2 regions of the Epibacterium sp. ABZ3_068 genome follow, and region 1 is predicted to be linked to the other one. Evidence: riboswitches for the same ligand, from Rfam matches in the RefSeq annotation. Region 1 holds a riboswitch; the other holds the start of a gene.

Region 1 (4,862 bases):
CCTTTGTCGCCAGTGCTAGTTGTCCCGTTATCCGGTCAACCACGGCCCGTATGCGGTCTGGGTCTGCGCGATGAGCGAAACGGGAATATTCCAGATCAGGGTCCTTCTTTCCCGGTGCTTTGAAGCTGACCACACCGGCAAAGATGCGCCCGTCGACCTCTGGGAGAACCACATGCATCGCAAGGTCTGCAGGGGACAGTCCCCGGTTGGCCTCGGCCCAATCCTTACGCCGTGCAGTGGAGAGCGCGACTTGGAAAACGGGGCAGCCGGTGGTCGAGAGGGGGGATGGGCTTCCATCCCGCCCCTGAGCGGAAAACGCCGTGGCATTGATGATCGCAGCCGGAGAAAGCCCGGGCAGACAATCGCGCAGCCATTGCGTGGCGGCGGGCGATTTGAGACTGGTTGCAAACGCCCCAAAAGCGGCATAGCCGCGTGCGCGCAATTCGTAAATGAGCGCATCCACCGCTGCAGTATCCGCAGAGGTCAGATAGGAGCGGTAGAACGTCACAAGGATCAACGGTTTGCCGTCGCTGTCCAGATGGTCAGTGACACCCAGGTCGGGGTCGTAAAACCCTTGATCCGGCATTGTTTTAACGCCGCGCACTGGGCCTGCATAAAGCCCCGCAGCCAGCGCGAGTTGCGCCAAGGCAGCCTGGGCCGCAACGGCCCCCCCGGCGTCGCAAAGATGCTGCAGACGGCGCAATGTTGATGCGGGCAGGGTGGAAAGGTCATCCAGACGCGGGTCCTCGCGACCATCTGCAGGCAGGACCGCCAAGGCAATCCCCTTGCGCCGGGCGAGATCTTGAAGAGTGGCCAGCCCATAGGGCCAATAGCTTTCCCCGCCGATCAGCCGAACAAGAATTCCCTTGGCCCCGTCCAACGTCTGTTCCGCATAAACGTCCACAGACAGCGGATGCTTCAACGCGATCAGATTGGCGAGCCGCAAAGAGGGTAGGCTTCCGTCGGCTCTGTGCCAGCCCGCCGCAAAAGCACCCAGGTCGCTGTCTGAAAATGACAGCACAATCAGGTCTGCAGGCGTTTGGCCCAGATCCTGTGGTGTGTCACTTTCATCTAGCCCGTGGCTTTCGCGGAAGACGACGTGCATGGTGGATCAGGCTCCCAGATCTGCGTGGATACCCGCAGTGTCGATATTGTCGTGTTCCGCAATCACCACCAACTGGGTCTTGCGCTCCTGGGTCCCCCAGGGCTGATCGTATTGGGCCCGCAGACGTTCGCCAACGGCCTGGATCAGCATCCGCATCGGTTTTCCTTCAACCGCGACATAGCCTTTGACGCGCAGAATCTTGCGCTTTCGGGCCATCTCGATAATGCGATTTTGCAGGTCTTCAGGATCAGAGACTTCTCCCAATTCGACCACAATGCTCTCAAACTCGTCATGGCTGTGATCATGATGATGGTGGTGATCGTGTTCATCATCGTGTTCATCATCGTCATGATGGTGGTGATGCTCGTGGTTCGAGGGGCGGGCATCCAGATCATCTTCGGCCGCCGCTTCAAGGCCCAGGACAACACGCGGATCAATCACCCCTTCGGTCATCGGCAGGATCGGCAACTGGCGCGGGGCTTCTTTCTCGATCACGGCGCGTGCGGTGGCAACACCCTCCTCACCCGCCAGATCCGCCTTGGACAACAGGATGATATCCGCGCAGGAGATCTGATCCTTGAACAGCTCTGACAAAGGTGTTTCGTGGTCGATGCCCTCATCGGCCTCGCGCTGAGCCTGTACCGCGTCCAGATCCGTGGCAAACTGCCCTTTGGCAACAGCCTCGGCGTCGGCCAGTGCGATTACCCCGTCCACAGTGATCCGGGACCGGATGGCAGGCCAGTCGAAGGCCTTGAGCAAGGGTTTGGGCAGGGCGAGCCCCGAGGTTTCAATCACGATGTGATCCGGAGTTTCGGGCAGAGCCATCAACTGCTCGATGGTCGGGATAAAGTCATCTGCCACGGTGCAGCAGATGCAGCCATTGGCCAGTTCCATAATGTTTTCGGCAGGGCAGTTTTCATCCGCACAGGATTTCAGGATATCTCCGTCCACGCCTGCGGTGCCAAATTCATTGACCACCACAGCCAGTCGCTTGCCTTGCGGGTTTTGCATCAGATGGCGGATCAATGTGGTTTTACCAGCTCCAAGGAAGCCGGTGACAACAGTGACTGGGATTTTGTTGAGGTTGGACATTGGTTTTAGGCCTCAGGCAGCTTCAGAGGAGGAATGCGGGCAACAGTTTGCTTGCGAAAAATCTGTGGGCGTTCACGCCAGGGAACCAATCCGTCTGTGGTTTGGGCATAGGCTGCGACACCTTTCAGAATGTCTTCCACATGTTCATTTGGGTCCATGTCGCCATAGACATAGGTCCAGCGCTCGGCACCGCCGCTGAGAACCATGGAACATCCTCGGGTGCACGCCGAGAGGCATTCCACGCCTCGCAAAGTAACACCTTCGGGCAGTCTGGCTTCTGTTAAAGCCTCAAGCATCACTGCACCAGGGCGGGGGCCTTCAGGGTCCACATCCGCACGGCGGCAGGTGGTGCAGACGGTCAGCATTACCTCGCCAGATTCACGTGTGTCGGCCATTGTGTGCCGCTCCTTCCTGTTCTGTGGCTAAAAAGGTGCTGCCAGCGGGGCGCAGTTTACGTGTTGCCCTCAACCGGTTGCAGAACACCCCGTCCGCCCGTTGTTCGATGTGCTGGCAGGTCTCCCGGCTTGCAGATGTCACCTGAACGTCAGGCGGTGGCCTCCATCCTTCCCGGGAAAATCCCAGTGGTTTGCGGAAGCCTCATCCGGTCACGGTCGCGGGGGCGGCTGTGCTTGGCAGATTGCGCTGCTGTCACATTCCCTCTTCGCCCAAGGCACGCCTTGGGAACCAACATAAAACCCCTTGCGCTATTGCGCCCTTCCTTGTCAAGACATGGCAAAACCCGAAGGAGCATCCGATGAGTGAGACGTCCGAAAAAGTCATTTCCCATGAAGAGGCCGAACGCCATGCGTCCAAAATGGCCAAGAAGAAGGCCGCGCGCGACAAGATGATGAAGACCAAGGATGGTGAAAAAGGGTTGATCATCGTCCACACAGGGCCGGGAAAAGGTAAGTCCAGCTCGGGCTTTGGCATGATTATGCGGTGTATCGCCCACAAGATGCCCTGTGCCGTGGTGCAGTTCATCAAAGGTGCCTGGGCCACGGGTGAGCGGACACTAATCGAGGAAAACTTTGGTGATCTTTGTCAGTTCTATGCAATGGGAGAAGGGTTCACCTGGGAAACCCAGGATAAGGTGCGTGATATTGCTGCAGCGCGGAAGGGCTGGGAGAAAGCCAAAGAAATGATCCTGGATGAGCGTAACGCGATGGTTCTTCTGGATGAGATCAACATCGCGCTGCGGTACGAATATCTCGATCTTGAGGAGGTCCTGGAATTTCTGGTGGAGCGTAAACCGGCGATGACCCATGTGGTTCTGACCGGGCGTAACGCAAAAGAAGAGCTGATCGAGATTGCCGACCTTGTAACGGAGATGGGCCAGATCAAGCACCCATTTAGGGCAGGGATCAAAGCGCAGAAAGGTGTAGAGTTTTGATGTGCTTCCTGCAGGGCTTTGCCCTGCTGGCCTGACCAAAGGTCAGGCCAAGCCGCGCGCCAGAGAGCTGGAGCCAAAGGCTCCAGCTCTCTGGCGCGCGGCGCCCCCGTTTCAACCGACAGGCACCAGATGATTGTCCCACGCGGTTGCTGCGGTTGTGATTGTGTGTGTGTCATTGTGTGACAGGTTCAGGATCTGACCTTGACCGGTGGTGGCGATCCATCCGGCTGTGTTTCCAGTCAGGCCGCAGACATCAGTAACCTGATGCTCCTGAACAAGATCACCAGATGCGGTGTTCATAATCTGCACCCGGTCCCCACGGGGAGATGAAACCGCCACCTCCGTGCCCTTGGCAGAAAAGGCGATTGAACCGCCATATCCATTCAGATTTCGCAGGCGCGGGTCTCCCTCAGCCAAAAGCCGCGGCGGGGCGTTGCGCCTGTGCAGGCCCACGATTGGCGCAAGCTCGCCCAGGTCACCCTGCCATTGCATCGCGAAGCCAACCGTCCCGTCCGGTGACAGCGCAAGGTGGCGAATTGAGTTCAGATGCAGATCTTGATCCAGTTTCATTTGTTCCAGGATCTCGCCAGAAAAGCTCAGATAGCTGAGACATGGCTCCATTGTCGGCAGGTTCAGCTTGGCGCGGCCACTGTCCGGGTGTGTCTCTATTCCGCCGTTGGCAACGACCAAATAGCCCTCCGGGTGGCGCAGAATATCATGAGGTCCGACGCCTCCTGACGAGAAGCTTGCGATCCGCTGGTAAGTCTTACTGTCCCAGATGCCGATCACACCGCGTGCGTTTTCGTAATCATTCTCGGTCGTGAACAGCTGTTGCCCGTCTGCCGAGAAACAGCCATGGCCATAGAAATGATGACCTTCGGGCGGGGTGAGGCGGGTAATCTGAGCTCCCGTGCGGCAGTCCAGAACATCTGCAAAACGCCCCGGACGGCGGGCAAAAGCAATGATCTCGGGGTGGTGAGGGTGAGCGCTGGCTGCATGACCCCGCCCTGGGAGGGGGTGGCGAAACACCACATCTCCGGTCGCAGTCAGGCCGGCCAATATATACTGGCCGCTGGGCTCAAGCCCTGCTGTGACAAAATCTGGATAGCCTACGTCCGCCCAACTGGCCTGCGGAGCGATGCCAGCGGCCAATAGCCCTGTCAGAAATCCACGACGTGTGGCCATTTCAGTCTCCATCCAGTGAATTGAAACCTGCGGCTACACCCAGGCGGGGCCCCAGTTCTGCCGTCACAAAGTCACGCAGCTCTGACACAT
Region 2 (4,862 bases), 250 kb from region 1:
GGGCCGATGGCCTTCATCCGCATGCCCGGTTGCAGATTGTCCAGCATCCAGCGGGTGCCGATGCTGTTGGCCTGCGCCTTGGCGGTGATGGTGATGGACCGGGGGCGCGAGGGGGACGAAGAGATCGTATAGGTGCGGTGCACCACGCCGCCGGGCTGGCCGGGAGCGGGGATTTCCAGCGTCAGAAACTGGCCCGGATCATAAGAGAAGAGCGCACCGGAGGGCGCGCGAAAGCTGAAACTGGCGGTGTTGGGCACCTCTGGCACAACCGAAACACATTCCAGCATCTCACTGTCCTGCCAGAAGGTGGGGGCGGGTTTGGAGGGGAGGGTGGTCATATCGTCATTCCGCCGCAAGGGTCTGAGGGGCCACACGTCGGGCCAGGGTTGCGCAATACCACTCCACGAACTGCAAGACGCCGCTTTCCTGAATTTGGGAATAGGGGCCGGGTTCATAGGCGGGGCTGTTGATGCCCATCTGGTTGTCTTCCACCACCTGGCGGTCTTCGTCATTGGTGGCAACCCAGACCTCGGTCAGGCGTTTGAGGTCGTAATCCGCCCCTTCCACCGCGTCTTTGTGAACCAGCCATTTGGTGGTCACTTCGGTTTCGGTTGCACTGATCGGGGTCACGCGGAAGACGATAGAGTGATCGGGCAGGAAGTGGTTCCAGGTGGTCGGGTAATGGAACTGCAACAGCGCGCCGGCATCGGCAAAGGGCACCCGCCCCAGCCAGCGGCGCACCGCGGTCTTCCCGTCCATCGTATAGCTTTCGGCGCCTTCTTTCAGAGGCATACGGGCCACGCGGAACTGGCCATCGTCGCTGATATGGAAGTTTGACGCAAGGCCGGCGGTTTCGCAGCGGTCAAAATGGGCCTGAAGGTTTGGCGGTGTTTCGCCACCTTCACCAATGCCGGTGACGCTGGGATCATCCGGGTAGGTGCGGCAGAGGGCGGGGTGGTTGCCGCCACAGTGGTAGCACTCGCGGTTGTTTTCCCAGACCAGCTTCCAGTTGCCGTTTTCCACGATGGTGCTTTCAAAGGCGACCTTGGCATTGCTCAGATCGTGGGGCTCCAGATAGGGGCGGGCCCGGTTGGCAAACGTATCGAAATCCGGGGCCTCATCGGCCAGGCAGATATAGACAAGGCCCGCCAGTTCCCGGCAATGAACAGTCTTCAGCCCATGCGCCTTGGGGTCGAAATCCGGTCCCATGTCGCGCGCCCACAGAAGCGAGCCGTCCAGCTCATAGGTCCATTGGTGGTAGGGGCAGACCAGTTTGGGGGCGTGGCCTTTGGCGGCTTTGCACAGGATGGACCCGCGGTGACGGCAGGTGTTGTGGAAGGCGCGGATGTCCCCGTCGGTCCCGCGTACAAGGATCACCCGGAATGCACCCACCTTATGGGTGACATAGCTGCCGGGTTTTTCCAATTCGCAGGCGGCGATGGCAAACAGCCATTCGCGATAGAAAATGCTTTCAAGATCCGCCTGAAACACATCGGGATCTGTGTAAAACGCTTGTTCCAGGGCATGGCCGCGGGTTCTGCGCGCCAATAATGTGTCGATCTTGCTCACGTCTGGCTCTCCTGCCGCGCGGGGCGGTTGTGGCTTGGGCAGATGGCAACAGGGGTCCGTCCGACGGCGCGGGAGGCACGCTTTCGGTCACAGGAGCCCCCACCGCCACCCGCGGTTTGACATATCTGCAAGGCTGGTTTCCGGACTTGGAAGAGGCCTTGGCCCAAGATGCGGCACCTTCCCGGGATCCTCCTCCCAGTGGTCGTGGCCGCGTCTGTTCATCCTTACCGTTGCGGGGGCAGCGCCGGAGTTGCACCGGCTTCCCAATTCTCCGGCGACTCTGCACAAGCCACCGGCACCTTACGCGCTCAAACTAGCGTGCGTTGCAGATCCAACTTCGCCACAAGCGACAAAATATGAAAAGAAACAGACCTTCCGGAGTAAAGTTTGCGCGGCGCAGGGATCTCTCTGCCCTTGGGCGGCTGTGGTTTAAGGCTTGCCCGAACGTCCCTTGGGCGTAGACTTCGGGGCAGCGAAAGCAGGGAGGTGGGGGAGATGTTTTCAGGGTTTGACACGGTTGAGATTGATCTGTCGACCGCCCGTATCCATGCGCGGGTGGGCGGCGTGGGTAAGCCGCTGTTGCTGATGCATGGTTATCCGCAGACCCATGTGATGTGGCATGGGATTGTAGATGCGTTGGCGCGTAGCCATCGGGTGATCGTGCCGGATCTGCGCGGGTATGGCCAGTCCCTGGCGCGGGATGGAGATTTTACCTTTCGGGCGATGGCGAGGGATCAGGTCGCGGTGATGGCCAGGCTGGGCCATGACCGGTTTGATGTGATTGCCCATGATCGCGGCGCACGTACGGCGCATCGGATGGTTCTGGATCATCCCGAAACGGTGCGCTCGGTTGCGTTGCTGGACATCCTGCCAACGCTTGATGTGTGGAAGACAATGGATGCGTGGCTGGCCAGACGCTATTACCACTGGATGTTTCTGGCGCAGCCCGGCGGCATGCCCGAGCGGCTGATCAATGGCGATCCTGTTCATTTCCTGCATTCCGCCCTCCTGGGCCTGTCGGGGGCGAAAGAGATGTTCCATCCTGAAGCGCTGGCAGCTTATGAGCGGGCAGCGCAAAACCCGGATGTGGTAGCGGCCTGGTGTGGAGATTACGCGGCGGCCGCATCGGTTGATCTGGACCATGACCGCGCGGATCTGGGCCGGACGAGCGACATGGAATGTCTGGTGTTATGGGGGCGCAAAGGGGTTGTGGCACATCACATGGATCCGGTTGAAGCCTGGAAGACCTGGTTTCCCAAGGCCAGGGGACATGCAATTGACGCCGGGCATTTTCTGGTAGAGGAGCGCCCACAAGAGGTGCTAGCCGCGTTACAGACGCATCTGAACGCAGTGCCAGCGGTCAGTTGGACCAGTTGTCGCCCTTGACCTCGTTCCAGCCGGGAAAGACTGCGGACTGGGGCGCGACCTTGGTGGCGCGAAGCATGTCAAAACTGCGTTGCAGCTGGGCATCTGTCATGTCGCGGGCAATCACCACGATCCGCGATGTTGTATCCCCTTCGGGCCAGTTCTTCAGCGGCACAGGCGCATCAAAGATGTGTTGAACCCCATGAAAGACAAAGGGAATATCCATCCCTTTGAGGAACACGATACCTTTGACACGCAGCAGGTCGCGCCCTTTGAGCGCCACCAGCGTGTCGAGCCATTTGTCAAAAACCGCATCCTCCAGCGGGGTGTCCAAGGTGATCGAAGCCGTGTTGATCCGGCTGTCATGGGCTGAGAAATGCTGGGTTGGCGCGGGCGTGGACAGGCCCGAAAGATTGGCCAGAGGATCGGCACTGGTCGCGGCACCATCGGTATGGGACACCCAGGCCAGCGCGTTTTCCGTGGTCGCGCCGCGCCGCATGCCCGACAGGCCCCAAAGCATCTGCGGGGATTGGATCACTTCGTTGACGTCAACCAGTCGCGCCGTGGGATTAAGGCTCTGGAGGCGGGCTTTCAGCGCATCGGCCTGCTCTGCAGAGACCAGATCGGTTTTGGTCACCACAACAAGATCCGCCGTAGCGACCTGTGACACTGCTTCGAATTGGTCATCCAGCGTGGATTGGCCGTGGGCGGCGTCCACCAGGGTAATGACACCGTCCAGCAGGGATACGCGCGACAGGTAGCGGTCAGACAACAGGGTCTGGCGCACCGGGGCCGGATCGGCCAGACCCGTGGTTTCGATCACCACGCGGTCAAAGTCCAGCTCACCCGAGGCGCGCCGGGTGATCAGCCCCGCCAGTGTTTCCGCCAGATCCCCCCGGATCGAACAGCAGATACAGCCTGAAGACATCAGAACCACCTCTTCGCTGCTGTCTTCGATCAGGTCGTGGTCCAGTCCAACTTCGCCAAATTCATTTACGATCACCGCGATTTTGCCCGAGCTCGCGTCCGAGAGGACCTTGTTCAGGAGGGTCGATTTCCCGGCGCCAAGAAAGCCGGTCAAAAGGGCAACAGGAAGGCGGCTGTCGGACATGAGGGCTCCTGCTTGGGGCTGGGACGACGGGGATTGAAAGCTCAAAAAGTGATATGTTGTAACGATGTTCGGGTCAAGGGAGTTGGGGGCAAGGTAACTGTGCCCAGCACAGCGAAGACCCGGCCGCTGTTGGGTGGCCGGGTCTGTTTGGTCGGATCAGGTCAGGGTGGGACCGGGATCAATCCTTGCGCCAGGCATTGGCTGCAAACGCATCATCCAGCGGCGTATGGGTGATGTGGTTGGTATAGTTCGACAGCACTTTGAGGCTGGTGCCCACCAGCACTTCCAGCACATGCTTTTTGGTGAAACCGGCTTCCAAAAAGGCGGAAATATCGCCGTCGCTGGGATAGCCGCGGGTTTCATTAATGATGATGGCGAATTGGCGCAGCGCTTCGAGCCGGGCGTCCGCAATCGGGGTGCCGTCGCGCAATGCGGTGATCACGTCCTCAGCCACGCCCCCCATCTGGGCCAGGGTCGTATGAGCGGCCATGCAATAGGTACAGCCGTTCAGCCGGTTGTTGGCGAGCAGAACAATCTGGCGCTCGGTCTCGGTAAAGCTGGTTTTGTCATTGATTTTCGACAGGGTCAGATAGGCCTCCAGCAGAGCCGGGGCTTCGGACATGTTGCGGTAGAGGTTGGGCAGAAAGCCATAGGCCTTTTCGGAATCGTCCAGCATTTTCTTGGCGGCTTCGGGGGCAGATTCGATTGTGTGCAATTCAAAGATCGACATCAGGTCGGGCTCCATCAAAACAGAAGGTCAGGACCGCGCGGCTGGAATGTAGTTCTATACCGGTCGGTCAAAATGGCAGATAGGCAT

Evidence for each region. A riboswitch is a leader RNA that binds a small molecule or an ion and turns the genes downstream of it on or off. The one in region 1 is predicted to bind cobalamin.
Region 2: linked by a shared signal. The riboswitch ahead of ACXAEW_RS02210 (aromatic ring-hydroxylating oxygenase subunit alpha) and the one ahead of ACXAEW_RS01085 (DUF1636 family protein) in region 1 are both predicted to bind cobalamin.

What each region holds. Positions count from the first base shown of each region.
Region 1 covers NZ_JBSWUV010000001.1:212,904-217,765, reverse strand. The annotation lists gene cobN (cobaltochelatase subunit CobN) at 1-1,105, opposite strand, end outside; gene cobW (cobalamin biosynthesis protein CobW) at 1,112-2,197, opposite strand; gene ACXAEW_RS01085 (DUF1636 family protein) at 2,203-2,592, opposite strand; cobalamin riboswitch at 2,688-2,901, opposite strand; gene cobO (cob(I)yrinic acid a,c-diamide adenosyltransferase) at 2,952-3,587, shown strand; gene ACXAEW_RS01075 (DUF1513 domain-containing protein) at 3,699-4,772, opposite strand; gene ACXAEW_RS01070 (imelysin family protein) at 4,774-4,862, opposite strand, start outside.
Region 2 covers NZ_JBSWUV010000001.1:460,410-465,271, reverse strand. The annotation lists gene ACXAEW_RS02215 (FAD-binding oxidoreductase) at 1-338, opposite strand, end outside; gene ACXAEW_RS02210 (aromatic ring-hydroxylating oxygenase subunit alpha) at 343-1,569, opposite strand; cobalamin riboswitch at 1,684-1,887, opposite strand; gene ACXAEW_RS02205 (alpha/beta fold hydrolase) at 2,065-2,955, shown strand; gene ACXAEW_RS02200 (CobW family GTP-binding protein) at 2,930-4,045, opposite strand; gene ACXAEW_RS02195 (carboxymuconolactone decarboxylase family protein) at 4,224-4,775, opposite strand.